Regions from separate parts of the Pseudomonas sp. NCHU5216 genome, predicted to be linked through region 2. Evidence: riboswitches for the same ligand, from Rfam matches in the RefSeq annotation. Region 2 holds a riboswitch; each other region holds the start of a gene.
The links. A riboswitch is a leader RNA that binds a small molecule or an ion and turns the genes downstream of it on or off. The one in region 2 is predicted to bind cobalamin.
Positions count from the first base shown of each region.

Region 1 (5,704 bases), on a different contig from region 2:
CCTCGAAGCGCTCGACGCGCTGGCTGCCGGGCTGCCATACCGGGCGCACACCCATCAGCGCCAGGGCCTGGGCGATATCATCGCCGCCGGTGCGCATGGTCGCCGTACCCCACACCGACAGGCCGAGCTGGCGCAGATGGTCGCCTTCGTCTTGCAGGTGGCGCTCCAGCAGGCGATCCGCCGCCTGCACGCCGAGGCGCCAGGCAGTCGGCGTGGGCAGATGGCGCACGTCGACGGTGAAGAAATTACGCCCGGTGGGCAGCACGTCGAGTCGACCGCGACTGGGCGCGCCGCTCGGCCCTGCCGGGACGAAACGCCCCTCAAGCGCCGCCAGCAGGCCGCCCATCTCGGCGTCGCCACAGGCATCCAGCAGCGGCGCGATATGCTCGGCCAGGCCATCAAGGACCAGCGCTGCCTCGGCGCCAAAGGCTTCGCTGCGCTCCCCTGCCAGGCGCTGTTCGATCAGCCGCAGCGCCAGCAGCTCCAGGCGCTCGCGGGTATCGCCAACGGTGCGCCACAGGCTGTTATCCACAGCCTGCAACGCCTGTGGACGCAGCCCTTCCCAGGGCTGGCCCATATCGCAATCGAGCGGATCGAGGCCCAGCTCCAGGCCATGGGCCAGGGCGCGCAACAGGCTGGCATTGGCGCCCTGGCCATCGCCACGGGGGATGCGCAGCAGCGCCAACAGGGTGTCGCGGCGCAGTTGTCCACTGGGCGACTCGCCAAATACGTGCAGACCATCACGAATCTGCGATTCCTTGAGGTCGCACAGGTAGGCGTCGAGCTGCGGCAGCCAACTATCGCCGTCGTCATTCAGTTGCAGGCCCAACTCGCGGTCGAGGCAGGCCTCGCGCACCTTGGCCAGAATCTCACCACGCAGCTCGACGGCGCGGCGCAGATCGAGCTGGCTGGCGTCGTAGTACTCATCGGCCAGGCGTTCCAGGTCACGCAGCGGGCCGTAGCTTTCGGCGCGGGTCAGCGGCGGCATCAGGTGGTCGATGATCACCGCCTGAGTGCGGCGCTTGGCCTGCGCGCCCTCGCCCGGGTCGTTGACGATAAAGGGATAGATATTCGGCAGTGGGCCGATCAGCGCCTGCGGCCAGCATCCCTCGGAGAGGCCGACGCTCTTGCCCGGCAGCCACTCAAGGTTGCCGTGCTTGCCGACGTGGATCAGCGCATCGGCAGCAAAGGCCGTGCGCAGCCAGGCGTAGAAGGCAATATAGCCGTGCGGCGGCACCAGATCGGGGTCGTGGTAAACCGCCGCCGGGTCGAGCTGATAACCGCGCGCCGGCTGGATGCCGACGAAGGTCCGGTCGAAACGCAGACCGGCGACCATCATCCGCCCGCTGCGGAACATAGGATCGTCCTGCGGCTCGCCCCAGCGCTCACGCACCGCCTGTTGGTTGGCCGCCGGCAGGCTGTGGAAAAAACCCAGATAATCGTCCAGCGCCAGGCTCTGCGCACAGGGCCGCGTATCCAGGCCATCAAGATCGTTGGTAACGCCACCGAGCAGGCTGTGGACAAGTGCGGTGCCGCTGCCCGGCAAGTTATCCACCGGGTAGCCCTGCGCTTGCAGGGCGCGGAGGATATTCAGCGCGGCGGCCGGTGTATCCAGGCCCACACCGTTGCCGATGCGACCATCGCGAGTCGGGTAGTTGGCCAGGATCAAGCCGATTCGCTTCTGATCGCTGCTTTTGATCGCCAACTGGCACCAGTTACGCGCCAGTTCCGCGACATGAGACATGCCCGGTTCATGCGCCTGGTAGCACACTACATCGCTCTGGCTGCGCTCGCTGCGCCAGGCCAGGCCTTTGAAGCTGATGGCAGTGCCGATCAAGCGGCCATCCAGCTCGGGCAGCACCACATGCATGGCCAGGTCACGCGAGCCCAGGCCCTGGGCACTGGCCTGCCATTGCGCCTGGTTATCCAGCGAGCAGATCGCTTGCAGTACCGGAATATCACGACGGAACACCCGCGCCTGCGGCGCCTCGGGGTTGGACAGGGCGAAGCCGGTGGTGTTGATGATCAGCGCGGCGCTCGTCTCGTCCAGCCAGGCTTGCACCTGATCCAGGCAAGCCTGCTCCTTGAGGCTGGCCACGGCAATCGGCAGCGGGTTGAGGCCTTGAGCGACCAGGTGCTGGCAGAAGGTATCGACGAAGGCGGTATTCGCCGATTGCACATGGTTGCGGTAGAACAGCAGCGCCACCACAGGCGCGCAGGGTTGCCACTGCGCCTGCCAATCGGCTAACTGGGCAGGACTGCGTTGTGGGTGATAGAGACCGACGCGCGGCAGCGGTTGCGGCTCCTGCCATGTGTCGTCTCGCCCTAACCAGCGGCTGCCGATGCAGCGGAACAACTGGCGGGCATTGTCCAAGCCGCCCTGGCGCAGGTACTGCCAGAGGCGCTGGCTATCTTCCTCAGCGACGTTGCCAAGGGCATTCAACTCCGGGTCGGGCTTGTCATCACCCGGCACCATGATCACCGTGGCGCCGCGCGCGCCCAGCTCCACCAGGCGCTCGACGCCATAGCGCCAGTAGCTGACCCCGCCATGCACCGAGATCAGGATGACCTTGGCGTGCTGCAGCACCTGCTCGACGTAGTAGTCCACCGAGGCGTTGTTGCTCAGTTGCGCCGGGCTGGCCAGGCGCAGGCTGGGGTAATCGTCCGGTAGTTGTCGAGCTGCTTCAGCCAGCAGCGACAGGTGCGAATCACCCGTGCACAGGATCACCAGCTCGGCAGGCGTCTGGCCAAGGTCGGCAATGCTGTCGGCCGGCAGTTGAGCGCCGGGCTGGGTGCGCAACAGGTGCATTTAAGCGAGCCGTAAGCCGCAAGCTGCAAGCTGCAAGTGGAAGCAAGCGCTGCACGCAGTAGCGCTTACTTGCGGCTTGAAGCTTGCAGCTTGTCGCTTCATCAAAGTGCTGCCTTCAGCTCGGCCTCGATGGCCGCGCGGTCGAGCTGCTGGCCGATCACCACCAGGCGGCTCAGGCGCGGTTCGTCGGCCTGCCAGGCGCGGTCGAAGTGGCGGTCGAAGCGCTGGCCCACGCCCTGCACCAGCAGGCGCATGGGTTTGCCGGGGATCGCTGCGAAGCCTTTCACTCGCAGAATGCCGTATTTCGCCACTGCGTCCTTCAGCGCAGACAGCAGGCGCGCCTCCTCTGCTTCCGGTAGTTCCACGTGGAACGAGTCGAATTCCTCGTGATCGTGGTCTTCGTCTTCATCGTCGTGGTGGGTGCGGCGGCTGTCGATATGCAGCTCAGTTTCGCTGTTCAGGCCCAGCAGCACGCTGATCGGCAGATCACCGCCATGGGCCTCGATCACCTTGACTGCTGACGGTAGTTCCTCGGCCACCTCGGCGCGCACCGCTGCCAAGGCCTCGGCATCGATCAGGTCGGCCTTGTTGAGGATCACCAAGTCGGCGCTGGCCAACTGGTCGGCGAACAGTTCGTGCAGCGGCGACTCGTGGTCGAGGTTGGGGTCGAGCTTGCGCTGCTCGTCCACCTGATCGGGGAAGGCAGCGAAGGTGCCAGCGGCAACGGCCGGGCTGTCGACCACGGTGATCACCGCATCGACCGTGCAGGCGTTGCGGATTTCCGGCCAGTTGAAGGCCTGCACCAGCGGCTTGGGCAGGGCCAGGCCGCTGGTCTCGATCAGGATGTGATCGAGGTCGCCACGGCGCGCCACCAGCTCGCGCATCACCGGGAAGAACTCTTCCTGCACGGTGCAGCACAGGCAGCCGTTGGCCAGCTCGAAGACGCGGCCGTTGGCCTCCTCCTCGCTACACCCGATGGAGCACTGCTTGAGAATCTCGCCATCGATGCCCAGCTCGCCGAACTCGTTGACGATTACCGCAATACGGCGACCGCCGGCATTGGCCAGCAGATGGCGCAGCAGGGTGGTTTTGCCGGCACCGAGGAACCCGGTGACGATGGTGACAGGCAGTTTGGCGAGGGTTTTCATCAAGGGCCCCGTGGCGTCGGTAAGTTCGGCGGACGGGTACGCGCAGACAGGCACGCAGGAGCATGCTGGCCGCGTCGGATCACCCCGTCCGAGCAGATGGCTGGTTGTCGAGGCAGGTCTCCTGGCTCACGGCTTGCGCGGGGCGCATCCCTTCACCTTCCCGCCGTTTGGCAGTGGTCTAACGAAGGGCATAACCGTTCACAGTTGCGGGGGCAGCCAGGGCATCGACCCTGTTCCCTCTTAGCTCCCCGACCGCTGGCCGGGAAGAACCTCGAAAACGAGAAGGCTACGCAGGCCGCAGCGACCGGTCAATCGCGGTTGACCGTTGGCAGGTGCCATGATGAGCTACGCCACCGCTCAGCCCGAATGTCACTCATGTTGCCGACCACCTCCGATCATCCTTCTGCCTCATCGGTACAGGTCGTTGCCGGGCTGGGTTGCCGCCGTGGTTGCAGCCTGGACGAACTGCTCGAGCTGCTTATCCACAGCCTGGTGCAACATGCGCTGACGGTGGACAACCTGGCAGGCCTGGCCAGCATCGCCCACAAGCGCGACGAAGCCGGGCTGCATGGCCTGGCCGAGCACCTGGGTCTGGAGCTGGTGTTCTTCGCCCCAGAGCAACTGAGCACCTATCAGGCCATGACAGTCGGCAATGCATTGACTCAAGCAGCCACAGGCAGCCCCGCCGTCGCCGAGCCTTGCGCATTGGCCTTGGCAGCGCGCATGGGAACATCCGCCCGCCTACTTGGCGAGAAAGACCGCAGCGCTGGCGCCACCTGTGCGCTGGCCACCTTCGATAGAGAACCTGCATGACCGTCTACTTTATCGGTGCCGGCCCCGGCGACCCCGAGCTGATCACCGTCAAGGGCCAGCGTCTGATTCGTTCCTGCCCGGTAATCCTCTACGCCGGCTCGCTGGTGCCTGAAGCGGTGCTACAAGGCCATAGCGCCGAGCAAGTGGTCAACACCGCCGAGCTGAACCTGGGCGAGATCATCACACTGCTGCATGAGGCCCATAAGCGTGACCAGGACGTGGCCCGCGTGCACTCGGGCGACCCGTCGCTATACGGCGCCATTGGCGAACAGATTCGCGAGCTGCGTGCGCTGGGCATTCCCTTCGAGATCATCCCCGGCGTCACCGCCACCGCTGCCTGCGCGGCGCTGCTGGAAAGCGAACTGACCCTGCCCGGCATTGCCCAGACGGTGATCCTCACCCGCTACGGCACCACTTCGCCAATGCCCGAGGGCGAGCAATTGCATGACCTGGCCCGGCACGGCGCGACCATGGCCATCCACCTCGGCGTGCGCCATCTGCCTGCCATAGTCGATGAGCTGCTGCCGCACTACGGCGCCGACTGCCCCATCGCGGTTATCCACAGAGCGAGCTGGCCGGATCAGGACTGGGTGCTGGGCACACTGACCGATATCGAGGAAAAGGTTGCCGCCAAGGACTTTCGCCGCACGGCGCTGATCCTCGTCGGGCGCGTGCTCGATCCAGGCGCCTTCGCCGAGTCGGCGCTGTACGACGCCCGACACAAGCACCTCTATCGCCCTGGCAGCGCCTGAACGCCTGGCGAGAAACCGTACAAAGCGCTGAACACCTCGCCAGGTAAGGCCTTCATCGCTTTATCCACAGGATAGAAAGCCTGTTATCCAAGCACTCTGTGGATAGTAGGCATGCAAGCGAACAGTTTCTGTACAAGTCGCTATAAGCCCCTATTTATCAGGGGCTTAGCCAAGTATCACGA
Region 1 covers NZ_JBQLIX010000006.1:160,202-165,905, reverse strand. Annotated here, with positions in the region: gene cobN (cobaltochelatase subunit CobN) at 1-2,809, opposite strand, end outside; gene cobW (cobalamin biosynthesis protein CobW) at 2,911-3,957, opposite strand; cobalamin riboswitch at 4,052-4,246, opposite strand; gene ACSVIK_RS07315 (cobalamin biosynthesis protein) at 4,333-4,770, shown strand; gene cobM (precorrin-4 C(11)-methyltransferase) at 4,767-5,522, shown strand.
Region 1: linked by a shared signal. The riboswitch ahead of cobW (cobalamin biosynthesis protein CobW) and the one ahead of ACSVIK_RS15560 (energy-coupling factor ABC transporter permease) in region 2 are both predicted to bind cobalamin.

Region 2 (5,704 bases):
CGGCCTCGGTTCGGGTATCTGCGGGATGATCCGCACTCGCGACCTGCTCGGCCTCGACACCGAGATCGTCGGCGTGGTCGCCAGCGGCGCCGATGCCTATGCGCGCAGCTTCGAGCAGGGCCGCCTGGTACAGACCGAACGCGCCGAGACCCTGGCCGACGGCATGGCCTGCCGCCAGCCGCAGCAACTGACGCTGGACATGCTCCGCGCCGGCGCCGCACGCGTCGTGCAGGTGGACGACGAGGAAATCCGCGCCGCCATCCGCGCCTATCACGAAGACACCCACAACCTTGCCGAAGGTGCCGGCGCGGCGGCCTTGGCCGCGCTAATGCAGGAGCGCGAACTCAACGCCGGGCAACGCGTGGCCGTGGTGCTCAGCGGCGCCAATATCGACCGCGCAGCGCTGGCCGAACTGCTGCGTGACGAGGCGCCGGCGGCCGCCTGAACTCAGGCCGTGGCAAGCGGCTCGGCAGGCAGGCGAACAGACGTCTGCCGCAACCAGCGCGAGAGCCCCCACTCGGCCGCGATCAAGGCCAGCAGCAAGCCAAGCTGAAGCAGCAAAGCGATATAGAACGGTTTGAACACGTGGCCGATCTGCTTCTTGAGCAGCCCGAGAAGGAACTCAGCCTGGAACAGTTGCTCGATGCGCGCATCCAGCACCTGGCTCAGCACCTTCTCGTTGAGCCCGCTGTAACGGGCGGTTTCCTCCACCGCCAGCTCGCCCAGCGCTTTGCCCAGCAGGCTGGCGCGCAGGCGGTCGAACAGCTCGAAGGCGATACGCTCGGCCGTCGAGGCGTCGGCACGGGCCTCGGCCTCCAGCAGCCGTTCGCTGCGCAGGTAGTCCAGCGCTAGCTGGTTAAGTACCTCCTGCACGCTGGCATCGCGTACCGCCAGGGCGCCCTGCTGGCCTTGCGCTTCGACATAAGCCTGGAAGTCGCTCCAGACACCATCGGCCAGCTCCTGCACCACGGGTGCATAACTGTCGAGATGGCGATTGATCTGCTGCTGGCTGCCATACAGCAACCCACCCTGAAAGCCGAGGAATCCTCCGGCCAGGGGCAACAGCAGAAAGTAGAGTTTGAGCAGCCAGCAGAAAGTAGAGTTTGAGCAGCCAGTGGTGCCAACGCTTGTTACGCGCAAGCCAGCCCAAACGCTGCAGCTTGAACGCCAGCAACAGGCCGACAACCGCGCCAAGCAACAAGGCCAAGCCGGTGTAGAGAAAAAGACTGAAAAAGCTGAAGGGTTCCCACAACGCGGTCAGCAGCAAACGTGCCTGTTCCATGCGTATTACCTCGTTCGTCCATGACGAGGGCGAGTCTAAAGCAGAGCGCGGACAAGTGCTGCCAGGGCGTGGCCGGACTGTGCACCAGGCCACGCCTCTGTCTCAGAAACTCAACGGAACGGCGGCTCGTCGAAGCTGCGCAGCTTGCGTGAGTGCAGCGAATTGAGCTGGCTACGCATCAACTCCAGCGCGGCGATGCCGATATGCAGGTGCTGAGTCACCGCGCGCTCGTAGAAGGCGCCAGCGGCGCCGGGCAGCTTGATCTCGCTGTGCAGGGGTTTGTCCGACACGCACAGCAGCGTGCCGTAGGGCACCCGCAGGCGATAGCCTTGCGCTGCAATGGTGCCGCTCTCCATGTCCACCGCCACCGCCCGCGACAGGTTGATCAACGGTCGCTCCTGGGCCCAGCGCAGTTCCCAGTTGCGGTCGTCGTAGGTCAGCACGGTGCCGGTGCGCAGGCGCTTCTTCAACTCGTCACCCTGCTCGCCGGTGACCTGCTTGGCTGCCTCCTGCAACGCCTGCTGCACCTCGGCCAGCGCTGGCAGCGGGATATGCGGCGGCAATACTCGATCGAGAATGCCGTCGCGGCGCATGTAGGCGTGAGCCAGCACGTAGTCGCCGATGGTCTGCGACTGACGCAGGCCGCCGCAGTGGCCGATCATCAGCCAGCAGTGCGGGCGCAGCACGGCCAGGTGGTCGGTGATGTTCTTGGCGTTGGACGGGCCAACGCCGATATTGACCAGGGTGATGCCATGGCCGTCCTCGGCCTGCAGGTGATAGGCCGGCATCTGGTAGCGGTGCCAGACCACGTTCTCGATGATCGCCTGCATCTCGCCTTCGGCCATGCCGCGCTCGACCACCACATTGCCCGGCAACACCATGCGGGTGAAACGCGAGTCAGTCTGCAGCATGTCCAGGCCATGGCGGATGAACTGGTCGACATAGCGGTGGTAGTTGGTCAGCAGAATCCAGGGTTGCACGTGGCGCCAGTCACCGCCGGTGTAGTGCTGGATGCGCTTGAGGGAAAAATCGGTGCGCGCGGCGTCGAACAGCGCCAGCGGCAGCGGGTCGATGTTCTCCCAGTCGTACAGGCCATCGGCAGTGCCGTCGGTGGCGGCGGACAGGTCGGTGCTGGGGAACACCCGCGCCAGTTCGGCGGCGGTCACGCCGCTGCCGGCCAGTTCATCGCCACCCTCGACCACATAGGGATAGGGGATGTTCTGCTGGCTGCGGCCAACCTCCACGCGCAGGGTGAAGTCGTTCATCAGCGGGCGCAGTTGCTCCAGCAGGTATTTGCGGAAGGCCGCCGGCTGGGTCACGGTGATGGCGTAGATGCCCGGCACCTGGATCTTGGCATAGGCGCGCACGGTGGTAGGCACCTCGCCCTGACAGAGGTAGGCCAGGCGCAATTCGGGATAACGGAACAGGCAGTGCTCGTCGGCATCCGGGCGCACGCGCGCCTTGAGATAGCGCTTGAGGGCCTGGCTCAGAGCGCCGGTGGCTTCCTCATACAACGCGGCCAGGCGGTCGACCGCCTCTTCGGGGGTGTGAACAACGACGAAATCATCGGAACAGACTTTCACGTGGGCGTATTCCTGACTGAACGAACGCCCCTATCTTGCCTGCAACCTCGCGGCAAAACATAGCGCGGCGACCGAAGAATTCGGTCGCCGCGCCCCTCATCTGGCAGCCGCCTGATGCAAACGCACGTTGAACAGCGGCCCTTGACTGAAACGCGCCAGCGCCTTGGCCCCGGCCAGCACACCCAGGTCGATCAATGGCTCGACCAGAATCACGCTCATGTAGGCAAGGCCGAAGCTGCCCACGGCTGCCAGGTTGTCGCTGGAAAAGCCATGACCATAGAAGGCCCAGAAGCCGACCCAGGCGACGATGCCGCCCTGATAGGCGGTCGACAGCGCCAGTGCCTGCTTGTAGGAGAGGTCGACATAGGCGGTACCTGGCGCGACGATGCGCTTGGCCAGCACGCTGATGGCCCACAGCGGCACCAGCAGGGTGGTGACGTTCATGCCGTACTGCGGCAGATCGAACGGGGCGAACAACAGGCCCTGCAACAGCAGCCCAGCGGCCAGGCCGATGGCGGTGGCACCGGCGCCGAACAGCAACAGCAGGGTGGAGCCAAGGATCAGGTGCACCTCGGAAACGCCCACGGCATGGTGTGGCAACACCTCGAAGAAGCAGAACACCAGCGCGGTGGTCAGCAGGCTGCGCAGGGCCAGGGCAGCCGCCCCGCCGTTATCACGAATGGCATCGCGCGCCAGTTTGGCCGTCAGGCCGAAGGCGCCGACTGCCGTTGCGTAACTGAGGAAGATCTTGGCGCCTTCGACGACGCCCGGTTCGATATGCATGCAAGTTCCTTGGCCGCGCCCACCGCGCGGCGAGTTGGAGGATCGATGGGTTCGATGGCAGGTCTCCTGGCTCACGGCTTGGCACTCCGCCCGCCTTCCCGACCGCAGTCAGTGGCATGAGGGGCATCGCTCGCCGTTTACAGTTGCGGGGGCAGCCAGGGCATTGGCGAGATTCGCCGCACCCTGTTCCCTTTTCATCCACACGCACCGGGGCGCGCAGGAACCATCGGTGGCAACCTTACTCCGCAGCCAGGGCAAAAGACAGTACTCGCGTTCAAGGCACCGCCCACCTCCGCCCTGTGCGATGTGCTTGGTCGGCAATCCGAGCTTGTCACCCATACGCCAGCTAGCTGCGCGAGGCGCCGAGATGCTCCCGCTGCCAGAAAGTCTCGCCACCTGAACGGATACTGTCTTGAACGTAGCCGAAGCTGCTGCGAATAAGCGGTGCGTCACACCACGTCCATGCAGATGTAACTTTTTATTACAAGCCATGCGTAGTATTTCCAAACTCGCATCGGCTGCGGGCCACGCGAGCCTTTAGAACCCTCATCCAGTAACGAGAGCGCACATGAAGAAGACCCTGATCGTTGCGTTAACAGCTCTGTTCGCAACCGGCGCCATGGCGGCCGAACAGCAACCGCACTGGAGCTACAAAGGCAAGGAAGGCCCCGAACACTGGGCACAATTGGATCCAGGCTACGAAACCTGCGCACTCGGCCATGCGCAATCGCCGATCGACATCAGCCATGCCACCCGCGCAGCGCTGCCTCGCATTGCCTTCAACTACCAGGCCAGCCCAGCCGAAGTGGTGAATAACGGTCACACCGTCCAGGTGAATCTGAGCAATGCAGGCAGCATCGAGATCGACGGCAAACCCTACCGCCTGGTGCAATTCCATTTCCACACACCCAGCGAAGAGCACATCGCAGGCAAGGGTTTCCCGATGGTGGCGCACTTCGTTCACCAGTCTACCGATGGTCATTTGGCGGTAGTGGCTGTGCTGTTCAAGGAAGGGGCGAAAAACCAGGCACTGGACTCAGTCTTCAAGGCCATGCCGGACAAGGTGGGGGAAAAAGTCGAGTTGGCAAGCAACTTCGCCCCACAAACCGTACTGCCGCAGCAACAGGGCTACTACGCCTTCGCCGGCTCGCTGACCACCCCGCCATGCAGTGAGGACGTGCAATGGCGCGTACTCAAACAGCCAGTCGAGCTGTCCCACGAACAACTGGCGCAGTTCCAGCACCTGTACACGAAGAACGCCCGCCCGATCCAGGCGCTCAATGGACGAACCGTACTGGAAAGCGAAGACTGATGTCCCCTGATGCACCGGCTGGATAGCCGGTGCATTGCATCATCGCGCGACTAGACCTGAGCCCCTGGCTACGTCGGCGTGAGGAACACGCCTGTAGTCGAAGGCGCTGCTGCCCGACGGGAGGTTCATCCCCGCTGGTGCGGGGAACACGCCTGACCTGTAGGAGCGAGCTCTGCTCGCGGAGCTTTTTGGATCGCCCAGGCTCGCGAGCAGAGCTCGCTCATAAAGATTCGTGCGTCGTGGTGCTTCGCGGGTTCATCCCCGCTCACGCGGGGAACATCCTTAGCGAAACCAATTGTTCTCAAAGGAAAAATCAGGCGCTAAAAATCTACCAACTGTTCCTTGTTAAAGATCGAGGCAGCTTGAGCAGGCCGATCAGGCCCGCGGGCGGCCCATGACAAACCTTCGCGCACAGCATAGCGCGTCGATACGGGTTCAAGACGATTCTGCCAGCGTCACCACCGCCATGGTCACCGAAGCCTTGCTGTACAGGCGTTTCTGGCCGTTCTCCTCGCCGAACACCTCGGACTCGACCACAGTGGCCTGGCGCCCGGCCTTGAGCACTTGGGCACGGCAGTAAAGGCGGCTGCTGCGCGCCGGGCGCAGCAGGTTGACCTTGAATTCCAGGGTCAGCACCGTCTGCCCGTCGGCCACCAGCGCGCCGGCGGCGTGGTCGGCCAGGGTGGTCTGCACGCCGGCATGGATGAAGCCGTTCTGCTGCAGGTGGCGCGGCAGGATGTCCAG
Region 2 covers NZ_JBQLIX010000021.1:14,986-20,689, reverse strand. Annotated here, with positions in the region: gene ACSVIK_RS15580 (threonine dehydratase) at 1-445, shown strand, start outside; gene ACSVIK_RS15575 (hypothetical protein) at 448-1,062, opposite strand; gene ACSVIK_RS15570 (hypothetical protein) at 1,079-1,306, shown strand; gene amn (AMP nucleosidase) at 1,393-2,865, opposite strand; gene ACSVIK_RS15560 (energy-coupling factor ABC transporter permease) at 2,962-3,648, opposite strand; cobalamin riboswitch at 3,688-3,891, opposite strand; gene ACSVIK_RS15555 (carbonic anhydrase) at 4,217-4,960, shown strand; gene ACSVIK_RS15550 (PaaI family thioesterase) at 5,396-5,704, opposite strand, start outside.

Region 3 (5,704 bases), on a different contig from region 2:
TCGACGCCGTGCCAGGCGTCGTTTTGCGGGCTTTCCAGCGCCTCCATCACGGCGGCGGCCATGGCGAATACGCCGGGGTCGCCCGAGGAGATCATCACCACGCGGCGACCTGTAGCCGCCAGCTCGAAGGCGTGGGCGGCGCGCTGCAGCTCCTCGCGGTTGTCGCTGGGGTGCAGGCATTGATCGGCGCGCAGCGGGCCTGCCATCTTCACGTAGGTGTCGTAGCCGAGCAGGTCTTCGGCCTCATCCAGGGCGCGGCGCACGGCGGGGGTCATATGCTCGGCGGCGCCAGGGCCGAGGCCGACCACGCTCAGCTTGCCGCGACGCTGGCCTAGGCGCTCGATCTCCAGCGGGCGTTCGGCCAGCAGCAGACGCAGGCCTTCGCCGATATGGTGCTCGGGCGGCAGCTCGCTGGTGCTGTGGATAAAGCGCAGCGGCAGTTCCAACTCGGCTGCTGCGGCGTGCAGTTCGGTATTGGCCATCCAGCTTTTGTCCGCCAGCAGGCAGGCCAGCGCTTGCGGCGCCAGCTTGGCAGCGTTCAGCGCTTGTTGCAGGCGAGCGGGCAGGTCGGAGCCGGGGCGGTGGATCAGTGCGGCGGCGCAGCGCGGGTGGATCAGCAGTTCGTCAGGCTGGGCCGGACGTGCCTGTGCGGTGATGTGGATAACCCGGCTGGCGGCGTTATCCACAGGTAGTTGCGCGCTCTCCAGCCAGGGCGCCTGGCCTTCGATGCGTACCGTTTCGCCGCCGAGCAGATCGCTGACGAAGCGCTTGCCCTGTTGCAGGTCGGCCAGGGCGTAGCCGGCCGGCGGTTCCAGCAGGCAGGTGCCGAAGCGCAGTTCGCCACTGGTGGTGATGGCCGGCGCCACGCCCAGGTGTGCGGCGATCTCGCGGGCCAGGCGATTGACCCCGGCCAGGCCACCGAGCAGTGGCACCACGGCGCTGCCGTCCTCGGCCAGGGCCAGCACCGGCGGCTCGGCGCCCTTTTCTGCCAGCAGTGCGGCGAGGCTGCGAATGACGATGCCGGCGGCGCACAGCGCCACCAGCGGTTGGCCGGCGCGATACAGTGCACGTAGGTGCTCGCCGAACTCGTCGTAGTGGCGCTCGGCGCCATCGGCGCGCCCGCGCAGGCCATGGATCACGGCCTGTGGATAAAGCGTCTTGAGGCGTTGTGCGGTGGCCAGCGCGCTGGCGCCGAGGATGACGATGTTCATGCGGTATATCCTGTAGCCCGGATGCAATCCGGGGAATGGGTTTCCCGGATTGCATCCGGGCTACGTGCGATCTGCGGGGTGTGGAACCGCGTAGGGTGGATGACGCTTCACCCATCCACCGGCACGATGGCGGATGAAAAAAGCGTCATCCACCCTACGAAATCCAGGGGCGGCTGGGCCGCACTCCGCTTCAGTTGTGAACGCGCTTCGCGGCTGAAGCCCTCCCACAGGGAATCAATCACCCCCGCCATTTCTGCCCAGGCACCAGAATCATGGAAAAGTACGGCGAATCCATCGGCTCCACCTCGTCCAACGGCACGATTTTCTGATTGGCCATGGTGGCGCGCTCCACGTAATGGGCGCGGCCATCCAGACCCAGCTTGCGCAGCACGCGGCGCACCTTGTCGAAGTTGCGCCCCAGCTTCATCACCACGGCGGCTTCGGCGTCGCGCAGGCGCTGTTCCAGCTCCTCTTCCGGCAGTACGCCGGAGAGCACGCTCAAGCTCTGGTTGCGATACACCAGCGGCGTACCCAGCACCGAGGCGCAGCCGAGCATCGAGCACACGCCGGGCACCACCTCCACCTGGTAGCGGTCGGCCAGGCGGTCGTGCAGGTACATATAGGAGCCGTAGAAGAACGGGTCGCCCTCGCAGATCACCGCCACATCCTGGCCGGCATCCAGCAGCCGGGCGATCTGCTCGGCGCAGGTGTCGTAGAAGTCGGCGATCACATCCTCGTAGGACAGTGGTGGGGCGAGCTTCTCGGTGGTCACCGGGTAGACCAGCGGCAGACGCTGCTGGGTATCGCTCAGGTGCGCCTCGATGATGCCGAAGGCATTACCACCATGGCCGGCGTTGTGTTTGGCCTTGGCCACGAAGTAGGCCACCACTGGCGCCGATCTGAGCAGGCGCAGGGCCTTGAGGGTAAGCAGCTCGGGGTCACCGGGGCCGACGCCGAGGCCAAGCAGACGGCCAGCCATCACTCCACCTCCGAGGCGAGGGCGTTGACCGCCGCCACCGCCATGGCGCTGCCGCCACGCCGGCCCCGCACGATCACGTAGGGCACGCCACGGCTGTCGGCGGCCAGGGCGTCCTTGGATTCCGCCGCGCCGATAAAGCCCACCGGCATGCCGATGATCAGCGCCGGTTTCGGCGCACCGGTATCGAGCATTTCCAGCAGGTAGAACAGTGCAGTGGGGGCATTGCCGATCACCACCACACTGCCTTCGAGGTGTTCGCGCCAATGCTCCAGGGCCACCGCCGAGCGCGTATTGCCGACTTCGCGGGCCAATTCCGGTACGCCGGCATCGTGCAGGGTGCAGATCACCGGGTTGTTGGCCGGCAGGCGCGGGCGGGTGATGCCCTCGGCAACCATGCGCGCATCGCAGAGAATCGGCGCGCCGGCCAGCAGGGCGGCGCGGCCAGCGGCGCCAGCGCCGGGGGAGAAGCGCAGATCCTCCACCACGTCGACCATGCCGCAGGCGTGGATCACCCGCACGGCGAGTTTTTCCAGGTCGGCGGGGATGCCAGCCAGGTTGGCTTCGGCGCGGATGGTGGCGAAGGAGCGGCGGTAGATTTCCTGGCCGTCGCGGATGTAATCAAGCATCGGGGGTTCCTGCGGGGTGTTGGCGGGCGAACCAGGCGCCGGCCTCGTCGATGGTCAGGGCCGGCACCAGCAGACGGCCGAAACCGGGCGCCTCGGGCGTGCGTTGATAGAGTTGGTAATGGTCGGGCGTGCTGGCCAGCAGGGTGTAGGGCTGCACCCGGGCGCTGGCGCAACTGCGCGGGCAGGCGCTGAGGTGCACCTGCGGGCGCGTGCCGCTTGCGCGCAGCAGCTCGGCCAGGTGCAGGGCGTGGTGCTTGCTGTCGGCCAGGCCGCGCGCGCAGGCGGCCGAGCCCGTACAGGCAACCAGGCCGAGCAAGGGCTCGTCGGCCTGGGTGAGCAGGCCCAGTTCCGCCAGCGCCGTCAGCAGCTCGTGGGCCGCGGCCTCGGCCACATTGCCCAGCAGCAGGCCCTGCCAGGGCGTCAGGCGCAACTCGCCGTCGCCATATCGCTCGCTCAGTTCAGCCAGGGCAAACAGTTGTTCGGCATGCAGGCGACCGAGCTGGGCGCCGGCCGCGACCATGTACAGGCCACTTTGCACCTGTGGATAAATACCGGCTGGTGGGCGCATGAGCGTAGCGCTGGGCTGCCAACGGGGCGCTGCCGCTTGCAGGGGGAAATCCAGACGAGCCTGCAAGCGTTGCAACAGCTCGGCTGAGGGTATCTGCGTCAGTAACTGGCGCATGCGCGTCTGTTCGGGCGTGGCCAGTTCGAGAAACAGCAACAGGAGCTGGCGCACCAGTTCGACCGCCTGGCTCGCTTCGATTCGTGCCAGTGGCGCGTCAACCGGGCAGCCGGCCAGACCCAGCAGCAGATGCTGCTCGTCCTCGGCGGCCAGCCACAGGTCATGGGGGTGTTCGCGCATGGCCAGGGCTTCGCCGCCGTCCAGTTGCAGGGCGAACTTGGGCGACAGGGCATGCAGCGCTGGGGTGTCCTGCAGCAGGTCGAGCAACTGGCCGGCCAGCGGGCGCACGTCCATCCGCATGTGCGGGTCGAGGCCGGCGGCGGGGCTGAGCAGCAGGTTGCGCACATCATCGGCGGCCGCCACTCGCGGGCCGAGCCCGGCGCCGAGCAGGGCATCGATCAGCGCGCTTTCCTGGCCGGGCAGTACACCGCGAATCTGCAGGTTGCTGCGGTTGGTCAGCTCCAGCACGCCGCTGGCGCACTGCCGTGCCGCCTGGGCAATCGCGCGGGCCTGGGCACTGCGCAGCACGCCACCGGGCAGCTTGATGCGGCAGATGCCGCCATCCAGCGCGGGGACGATGCGCAGCAGGCCGGGGCAGGCGGAAGGGCGGACGGACGTGGGCAAAGGGTCACCTGTGGCTAACGACGCGGCGACCGAACCAGCGGAATCCACCCACGGGGGATTCCATGGCATCGGTACACCCCGCCCGATGTTGGCACTCGCGACCAGCGTTCGTCGGCAGGTCTCCTGGCTGACAGGTCTTGATCCGCTGCGCCTTCCCGGTTAACAGGCCGTTGAAAAACTACCTACGTTGGCAATACTGCGTTAAAAACGGCCTCGCGTGCGAGCCCAGTCAAAATGCTCATTTACAACACGTAAACTGCGCTTTTTCGGCCGTTTGATTCGCTAGCGCTCACCCTTCGGGCCAGCCGTTGGCTGTTACTCCCATTGGTCGTTGCGCCTTGTCTTGCCTGCCTCGCCTACGTTTTTCAACGGCCTGTTCCCAGTGGCCGATTGCATTGGACTCGCTGTTTACAGTTGCGGGGGCAGCTCGGTCGCGATCAGAGATCGCTCCGGATTCCCTCTTAGGCCCGTTTTATAAGGGGCACCGACGAAGGCTGTATTATGCCCGCTTTGCCCGGCGTCGCGACACGCGCCCTGTCGGCTACTTGCGAGGAAGGTGGATGAAACCCTGGTTGACCCTGGTGGGCATCGGCGAAGACGGCTATCCCGGTCTGGGCAAGGCCGCGCGCCGCGCCCTGCTGGCGGCCACGCGCATCGTCGGTGCGCCGCGGCAACTGGCCTTGCTGCCGCCGTGCATTGGCGGCGCACGGGAAACCTGGCCCAGCCCCTTCGACCTTGCGCCTCTGCTGGCGCGACGTGGCGAGGCGGTGTGTGTGCTGGCCAGTGGCGATCCGATGTTCTACGGCGTCGGCGCCAGCCTGGCGCGCCAGGTGCCTGCCGACGAACTGCGAGTATTGCCGGCGCCGTCCTCGGTGTCGCTGGCGGCGGCGCGTCTGGGTTGGCCGTTGCAGGAAGTGGAAGTGGTCTCCTTGGTCGGCCGGCCCCTGGCCACGCTCAACGGCAAACTCTTCCCCGGCATGCGCCTGCTGGTGCTGAGTGCCGATGGCGATACACCCGCGCAGGTCGCCGACGCCCTGCGCGCGCGTGGTTTCGGCGCCAGCCGCCTGACCCTGCTGGAGCATCTGGGTGGCCCTGAGGAACGCCGCCTCGATGGCCTGGCCGCAAGCTGGAACCTGCCGCGCGGCGCTGACCTCAACCTGCTGGCCATCGAATGCATGGCCGACGCCGGAGCTGTGCTGTTGCCACCGACCTGCGGCCTGCCGGACGACGCCTACCGCCACGACGGCCAACTGACCAAGCGTGATGTGCGCGCGGTTACCCTGGCGCGCCTGGCGCCGCTGCCCGGAGAGCTGCTGTGGGATGTCGGCGCCGGTTGTGGCTCCATCGGCATCGAGTGGATGCGCGCGCACCCGGCCTGCCGCGCCATCGCCATCGAGGCCAACGAGGGACGTCAGGCGCATATCCGCCATAACCGCGATGCCCTTGGCGTGCCCGGTTTGCAACTGGTGGCCGGGCATGCGCCCGAGGCGCTGGCCGGGCTGCCGGCGCCGGATGCCATCTTTATCGGCGGCGGCGTTACTGCATCAGGCGTGCTGGATGCCTGCTGGGCCGCGCTCAAGTC
Region 3 covers NZ_JBQLIX010000006.1:186,884-192,587, forward strand. Annotated here, with positions in the region: gene cobJ (precorrin-3B C(17)-methyltransferase) at 1-1,211, opposite strand, end outside; gene ACSVIK_RS07430 (precorrin-2 C(20)-methyltransferase) at 1,450-2,190, opposite strand; gene ACSVIK_RS07435 (precorrin-8X methylmutase) at 2,190-2,816, opposite strand; gene cobG (precorrin-3B synthase) at 2,809-4,122, opposite strand; cobalamin riboswitch at 4,432-4,626, opposite strand; gene cbiE (precorrin-6y C5,15-methyltransferase (decarboxylating) subunit CbiE) at 4,683-5,704, shown strand, end outside.
Region 3: linked by a shared signal. The riboswitch ahead of cobG (precorrin-3B synthase) and the one ahead of ACSVIK_RS15560 (energy-coupling factor ABC transporter permease) in region 2 are both predicted to bind cobalamin.

Region 4 (5,704 bases), on a different contig from region 2:
CGCGCCGCCGCCTCCAGACCATCCTCGACTTCCGGTAGCCGTGCCCAGGCCTCGGCGGGCACCGTGGGCAGCGTCCAGCCATAGGGGGCAACGCCGGTGGACAGATCCAGCCAATCCTCCAGGGCGATGCCGTAACGCTGCGCCGCTGCGCGCAGCCGCCCTCCATGCTCAAGCAATCCAGACCTCCCAGAGCAGCAGACAGACCAACCACAGCGCCACACCCGCGATCACCAGGTTCATCGCCCGCTCGATATCCCGCGCCTGCGGCGCCGGGCCTTCGCCCAGTTGCGGGCGCTGGTGCAGTTCGCCGTGATATTCCGCCGCGCCCCCCAGGCTCACCCCCAGGCTGCCAGCACCCGCCGCCATGACCGGGCCGGCATTGGGGCTGTCCCACAACGGCGCCTGGCGGCGCCAGCAGCGCAGGGCCAGGGCGGTTCGCCCGAGCAGGGCATAGGTCAGCGCCACCAGGCGCGCCGGCAGATAATTGAGGGCATCGTCGATCTTCGCCGCGGCCCAGCCGAAGCGCTCGAAGCGCTCGTTGCGATAGCCCCACATGGCGTCCAGGGTGTTGCTCAAGCGGTACAGCACCACCCCCGGCGCACCGGCGACGACGAACCAGAACAAGGCGGCGAACACCGCATCGGAGCCATTCTCCAGCACCGACTCGGTGCCGGCGCGAGCCACGCCGGAGGCATCCAGCTCGGCCGTGTTGCGGCTGACCATCCAGCCAACCCGCTCGCGGGCCAGCGGCAGATCGCCCAGGCGCAGCGCCTGGGCCACCGGCTGCGCGTGTTCGTACAGGCTGCGCAGGCCCAGGGCGAAATACAGGGCGACGATCTCCACCGCCCAGTTCAGCGCACTGACCTGGGTCAGCAGCCAGGTCAGCAGGGTCAGCGGCAGCACCGCCAGGCACCAGGCGCTCACGCCGTGGCTGCGCCAGCCGCCACCCGCCGGGTTGAAGCGCTGCTCCAGGCGCTCGGCCAGCAGCCCGAAGGCCACCAGCGGGTGGCCGCGCCTGGGCTCGCCCAGCGCGGCGTCCAGGGCCACACCGGCGCAGGTGATCAGCGCCAGGCTCATCGCTCACTCACCCTGCACGCCCCAGCGGTTCTCGAACAGCAACTCGGCCAGCGGTCTCGGCGTGGCCCAGCCCTCCTCCTCCAGCATCGGCTTCTGGTAGAAGGCATGCACTGGCCCCAGGCAGAGCAAGGCCACCGGCTTGCTGCCAGCGGGCATGCCCAGCAGTGCGGCCAGTGCCTCGGGGTCGAACAGCGACACCCAACCCAGCCCCAGGCCTTCGGCACGCGCCGCCAGCCACAGGTTCTGGATGGCGCAGGCCACCGAGGCCATGTCCATTTCCGGCAAGGTGCGCCGGCCGAAGACATGCGCTTCGCGGCCCTCCATCAGCGCCACGGCGAGCAGCTCGGCGCAGTCGCGAATGCCCTCGACCTTGAGTTGCATGAATTCGTCACTGCGTTCGCCCAGTGCCTCGGCGGTTTGCACCCGCTCGGCCTCCACCAGGGCATGGATCTCTTCACGCAGGTGGCGATCACTGATGCGCATAAAGCGCCAGGGTTGCATCAGCCCCACACTAGGGGCGTGATGCGCGGCTTCCAGCAGACGCGCCAACACCTCGGCGGGCACCTGCCCCCCTGCAAAATGGCGCATGTCGCGGCGTTCGGCAATGGCGCGGTAAACCGCCGCGCGTTCCTCGGGCGTGAAGGCCTTATCGGTCATGGCTGTAACAGCGCGGCGGCTGCCTCCGGGTTCGACGGTAGGTAGAAATGGATATAGCTGGCGGTCAGCCGCCCCAGGCGATACACCGCCTCGGCCACCGCCTTGCCATTCGGGCATCGGCCCAGGGCAAGGGGCGCCAGGGAACTGTCCAGCCGCGAATGATGATAGCTGTGCCCACGCAGCTTGCCTTCCGGCAGCGTCACTTCCTGCAAGGCCAGGGCGGTCAGCCGGGGCTGTAGCGCCGCGTTGCCGCTGAGCAGGCCGAGCATCTGGCCGCTGACGCCTTGCTTGTCGCGCAGCTCATCGAGCAGGTAGAGCATGCCGCCGCACTCGGCCAGCAACGGCTTGCCCGCCTGGTGATGGGCACGAATCGCCCTGGCCATGGCCTGGTTGCCTTCCAGCTCGGCCAGGTACAGCTCGGGGTAGCCACCGGGCAGGTAGAGGCTGTCCACGTCCGGCAACTGGCTGTCGAGCAATGGTGAGAAATACTGCAGCTCGGCGCCAAGGGCCTGCAGCAGATCGAGATTGGCCTGATAGAGGAAGGCGAAGGCGGCATCACGCGCCACCCCGATACGTACGCCGGCCAGCAGCGGCACTGGCGGCGCTTCCTGCGGCGGCGCGGCGAAGCTGACAGGCGCCGGCAGATCGACGTCGGCGCTGGCCGCCAGGGCATCGGCGGCGGCGTCCAGGCGCGCATCCAGGTCGGCCAGCTCCGCCGCTTGCACCAGTCCCAGATGGCGGCTGGGCAGTTCCACCGCAGCGCTGCGTGGCAAGGCGCCGAACCAGCGGATAGTGGCCGGCAAGGCATCACGCAGAATATCGCCATGGCGATTGCTGGCCACCCGGTTGCCGAGCACCCCGGCAAAGGGCAGATCGGGCTGGAAGGTGGCCAGGCCATGCGCCAGCGCACCGAAGGTCTGGGCCATGGCCGCACCGTCGATCACGCCCAGCACCGGCACGCCGAAATGCCGGGCCAGGTCGGCCGCCGAGGGTTTGCCGTCGAACAACCCCATCACCCCCTCGATCAGGATGAGGTCGGCCTCGCCGGCGGCCTGCCACAGCAGGCGACGACTCTCCGCTTCGCCGACCATGGCCAGGTCGAGCTGGTACACCGGCGCACCACTGGCACGGGCGTGGATCATCGGGTCGAGAAAGTCCGGGCCGCACTTGAATACCCGCACCCGTCGCCCCTGGCGCCTGTGCAAGCGCGCCAGGGCGGCAGTCACGGTGGTCTTGCCCTGGCCGGAGGCCGGCGCGGCGATCAACAGGGCCGGGCAGTGATGCGAACTCATCAGTATTCGATACCCTTCTGCGCCTTCACCCCAGCCTTGAACGCATGCTTGACCAGGCTCATGTCGGTGACCGTGTCGGCGGCCTCGATCATGCCCGGCAAGGCGCCGCGCCCGGTCACCACCACATGCTGCAACAGCGGCCGCGCCTCGATATCGGCCAGCACCGCGTCCAGCTCCAGGTAACCGTGCTTGAGGGCGATGTTCAGCTCGTCCAGCACCACCAGGCCGATGGCTTCATCGTTCAGCAGCTCACGGGCCATGGCCCAGGCCTGCTGCGCCTTGGCGATATCGCGCTGGCGATCCTGGGTTTCCCAGGTGAAGCCCTCGCCCATCACGTGGTAGCTGACCTCTTCGGGAAAACGCCGGAAGAAGGCCTCTTCGCCGGTGCTGGCGGCGCCCTTGATGAACTGCACCACGCCGACCTTGAGGCCATGGCCGAGGGCCCGCGCGACCATGCCGAAGGCGCTGCTGCTCTTGCCCTTGCCATTGCCGCTGTGCACCAGCAGCAGGCCGTACTCGTCCTGGGCCTGGGCGATCTTTTCGTCGATCAGGGCTTTCTTGCGCTGCATGCGCGCCTTGTGGCGGGCATCGCGTGCGGCCGACTCGCTCATGCCGTGCTCCTCTTGGTCAGACGCCCGCCTCGCCCTGCCCGAACGAGGGGCGGCGCGGCAAGGTAACAGTCAGGGAAGCTGGCAAGGGCGAATCCTCCATCACTGATCCGGGCATTTCATGGCGGGCAGGCGGAGGCAGGAACGCAAGCGCCCCCGCACGGGCGGGGGCACAGGCCGGTCAACGCCCTCCGCGCTGCCGTGAAACTGCTACAGGCCGGTCTCCGGGCTCGTGAGCGAAGCCAATGGCTCGACGCCGCGCCTTCCCGTGCCTAGGGTCTGTTGCGGCGTTCGACTCACCTACCGTTGCGGGGGCAGCGCCGGCTTGAGCACCGGCTTCCCTGTTTCACCCCGGCACCGTCACGGATGACGGCGCGGGGCACCTGAAGCAAGGCGCGCAGGTTAGAGCCAGGGCGTCCCGTGCGTCAACGCTCGGTTCAGCGCGCCGCATCCGGGCGCGCACGCGGCCCCGGCAGGATGCCGTTGTGCATGTTGCTGGAAAGCAGGCGGAAGCTGGTGATACCGGCGATTTCATGGCCGCGATCACTCAAGGTATTCACCACCTGATCGATCAGCGCCACCACCAGCATGCCAACCAGGCCACCGCCGTTGTTCTGCTGCTGTTCGGCACTGCTGGCGCGCGCGGTGCCTTCCCAGAGCAGCTTGCCGTTACGCAGATCCACCAGCTTGGCGGTGGCGGTCACCGCCACTTCGCTGGCGATGATCTTGTAGCTGCTGCCGTATTCGGTGACATCCAGATACAGCACGCTGTCGGCACCGAAGATCTCGCGCAGCTTCTGCGGCGAGGCCTGGCGAACCTCCTCGGCATTCATCAGGCCGTTCTGCTTGAAGGTCTCGTCCACGACAGCCACCGGCATCACGTAATAACCGGCCTCGCTGAGCGGCAGGGTGACCTGCGAATAGAAGCTGTAGGACGCCTTGACGTCCGGCGACTGGTTCACCGGCGGCAACACCAGGATCGACGCCGGCTTGCTTTCCAGGAAAGCGCTGTAGTCGTAGGACTTGGGTGCAGCACAGCCGCCGAGGATGGCCAGGCAGGCCAGCAGCGCGGCGGCTTTCAGTGCAGCGAAGGAAAAGATCGTCTTCATTGGTCGAATTTCCGCATCAGAAAGTCCATATAAGTGGCGGACTCGGGGTACAGGGCCTTTTCGGTCTCGAACTCCTGGCGCACCTGGTCGAGCTTGCCGACATCGGCATAGAGCATGCCCAGATGGGCATGGAAGCCCGGCGGCAGTGCGCGATCGCTAGCGCGTGCCTTCTGCACGCTGGCTTCCAGCGCGGCGATCTGCTCCTCGGTGCTGCTCTGGTTGTCGAAGCGTTGGTAGACCTGCTGCTGGTAACCATCCCAGTAGTACAGGGGCTGCGGGCCACTGGTACAGCCACCCAGCACGCCGAGTACTAACATCCCGGAGAAAACGGCCAATCTGCGTGCAATTGTCATGCTTGCGAAGTTCCTTTTACTTGGTTGGATTCCATGCGCCACTGTCGACGCCATTGACCAGGTTGTTCACCGCCTCGCGGATGGCCAGGTCGAGCACCTTGCCATTGAGGGTGGAGTCGTAGCTGGCGGTGCCACCGAAACCGACGATCTCGCGGTTGGACAGGCTGTATTCACCAGCGCCCTGGGAGGAGAACACCACTTCGGAGGTTTTCACGTCGACGATGTTGAGGTTGACCTTGGCGTAGGCGATCTGCTGCTTGCCACGGCCGAGAATGCCGAACAACTGGTGATCGCCGACTTCCTTGCGACCGAACTCGGTGACATCACCGGTGACCACGTAGTTGGCACCACGCACCTGCTGCGCCTGCTTGGAAAAACCGGACTCCTGCTGCAGCTCGGCCAGGTTGTCGCGGTCGAGCACATTGAAGCGATTGGACTGTTGCAGGTGCGTGATCAGGATGGTCTTGGCCTGCCCGCCGAGGCGGTCGACGCTGTCGGTGAAGATGCCGCGCATGTAGCTGGAACGATTGTCGAACTTGCCGACGGAAATCGGGCTGCGCGGCCCAGCGTAGGACACCTGGGCGGTATTGACCTTGGCGACCTCCAGG
Region 4 covers NZ_JBQLIX010000044.1:29,594-35,297, forward strand. Annotated here, with positions in the region: gene cobD (threonine-phosphate decarboxylase CobD) at 1-176, opposite strand, end outside; gene cbiB (adenosylcobinamide-phosphate synthase CbiB) at 169-1,077, opposite strand; gene bluB (5,6-dimethylbenzimidazole synthase) at 1,081-1,734, opposite strand; gene ACSVIK_RS22540 (cobyrinate a,c-diamide synthase) at 1,731-3,026, opposite strand; gene cobO (cob(I)yrinic acid a,c-diamide adenosyltransferase) at 3,026-3,637, opposite strand; cobalamin riboswitch at 3,833-4,036, opposite strand; gene ACSVIK_RS22550 (DUF799 domain-containing protein) at 4,072-4,743, opposite strand; gene ACSVIK_RS22555 (DUF4810 domain-containing protein) at 4,740-5,096, opposite strand; gene ACSVIK_RS22560 (CsgG/HfaB family protein) at 5,113-5,704, opposite strand, start outside.
Region 4: linked by a shared signal. The riboswitch ahead of cobO (cob(I)yrinic acid a,c-diamide adenosyltransferase) and the one ahead of ACSVIK_RS15560 (energy-coupling factor ABC transporter permease) in region 2 are both predicted to bind cobalamin.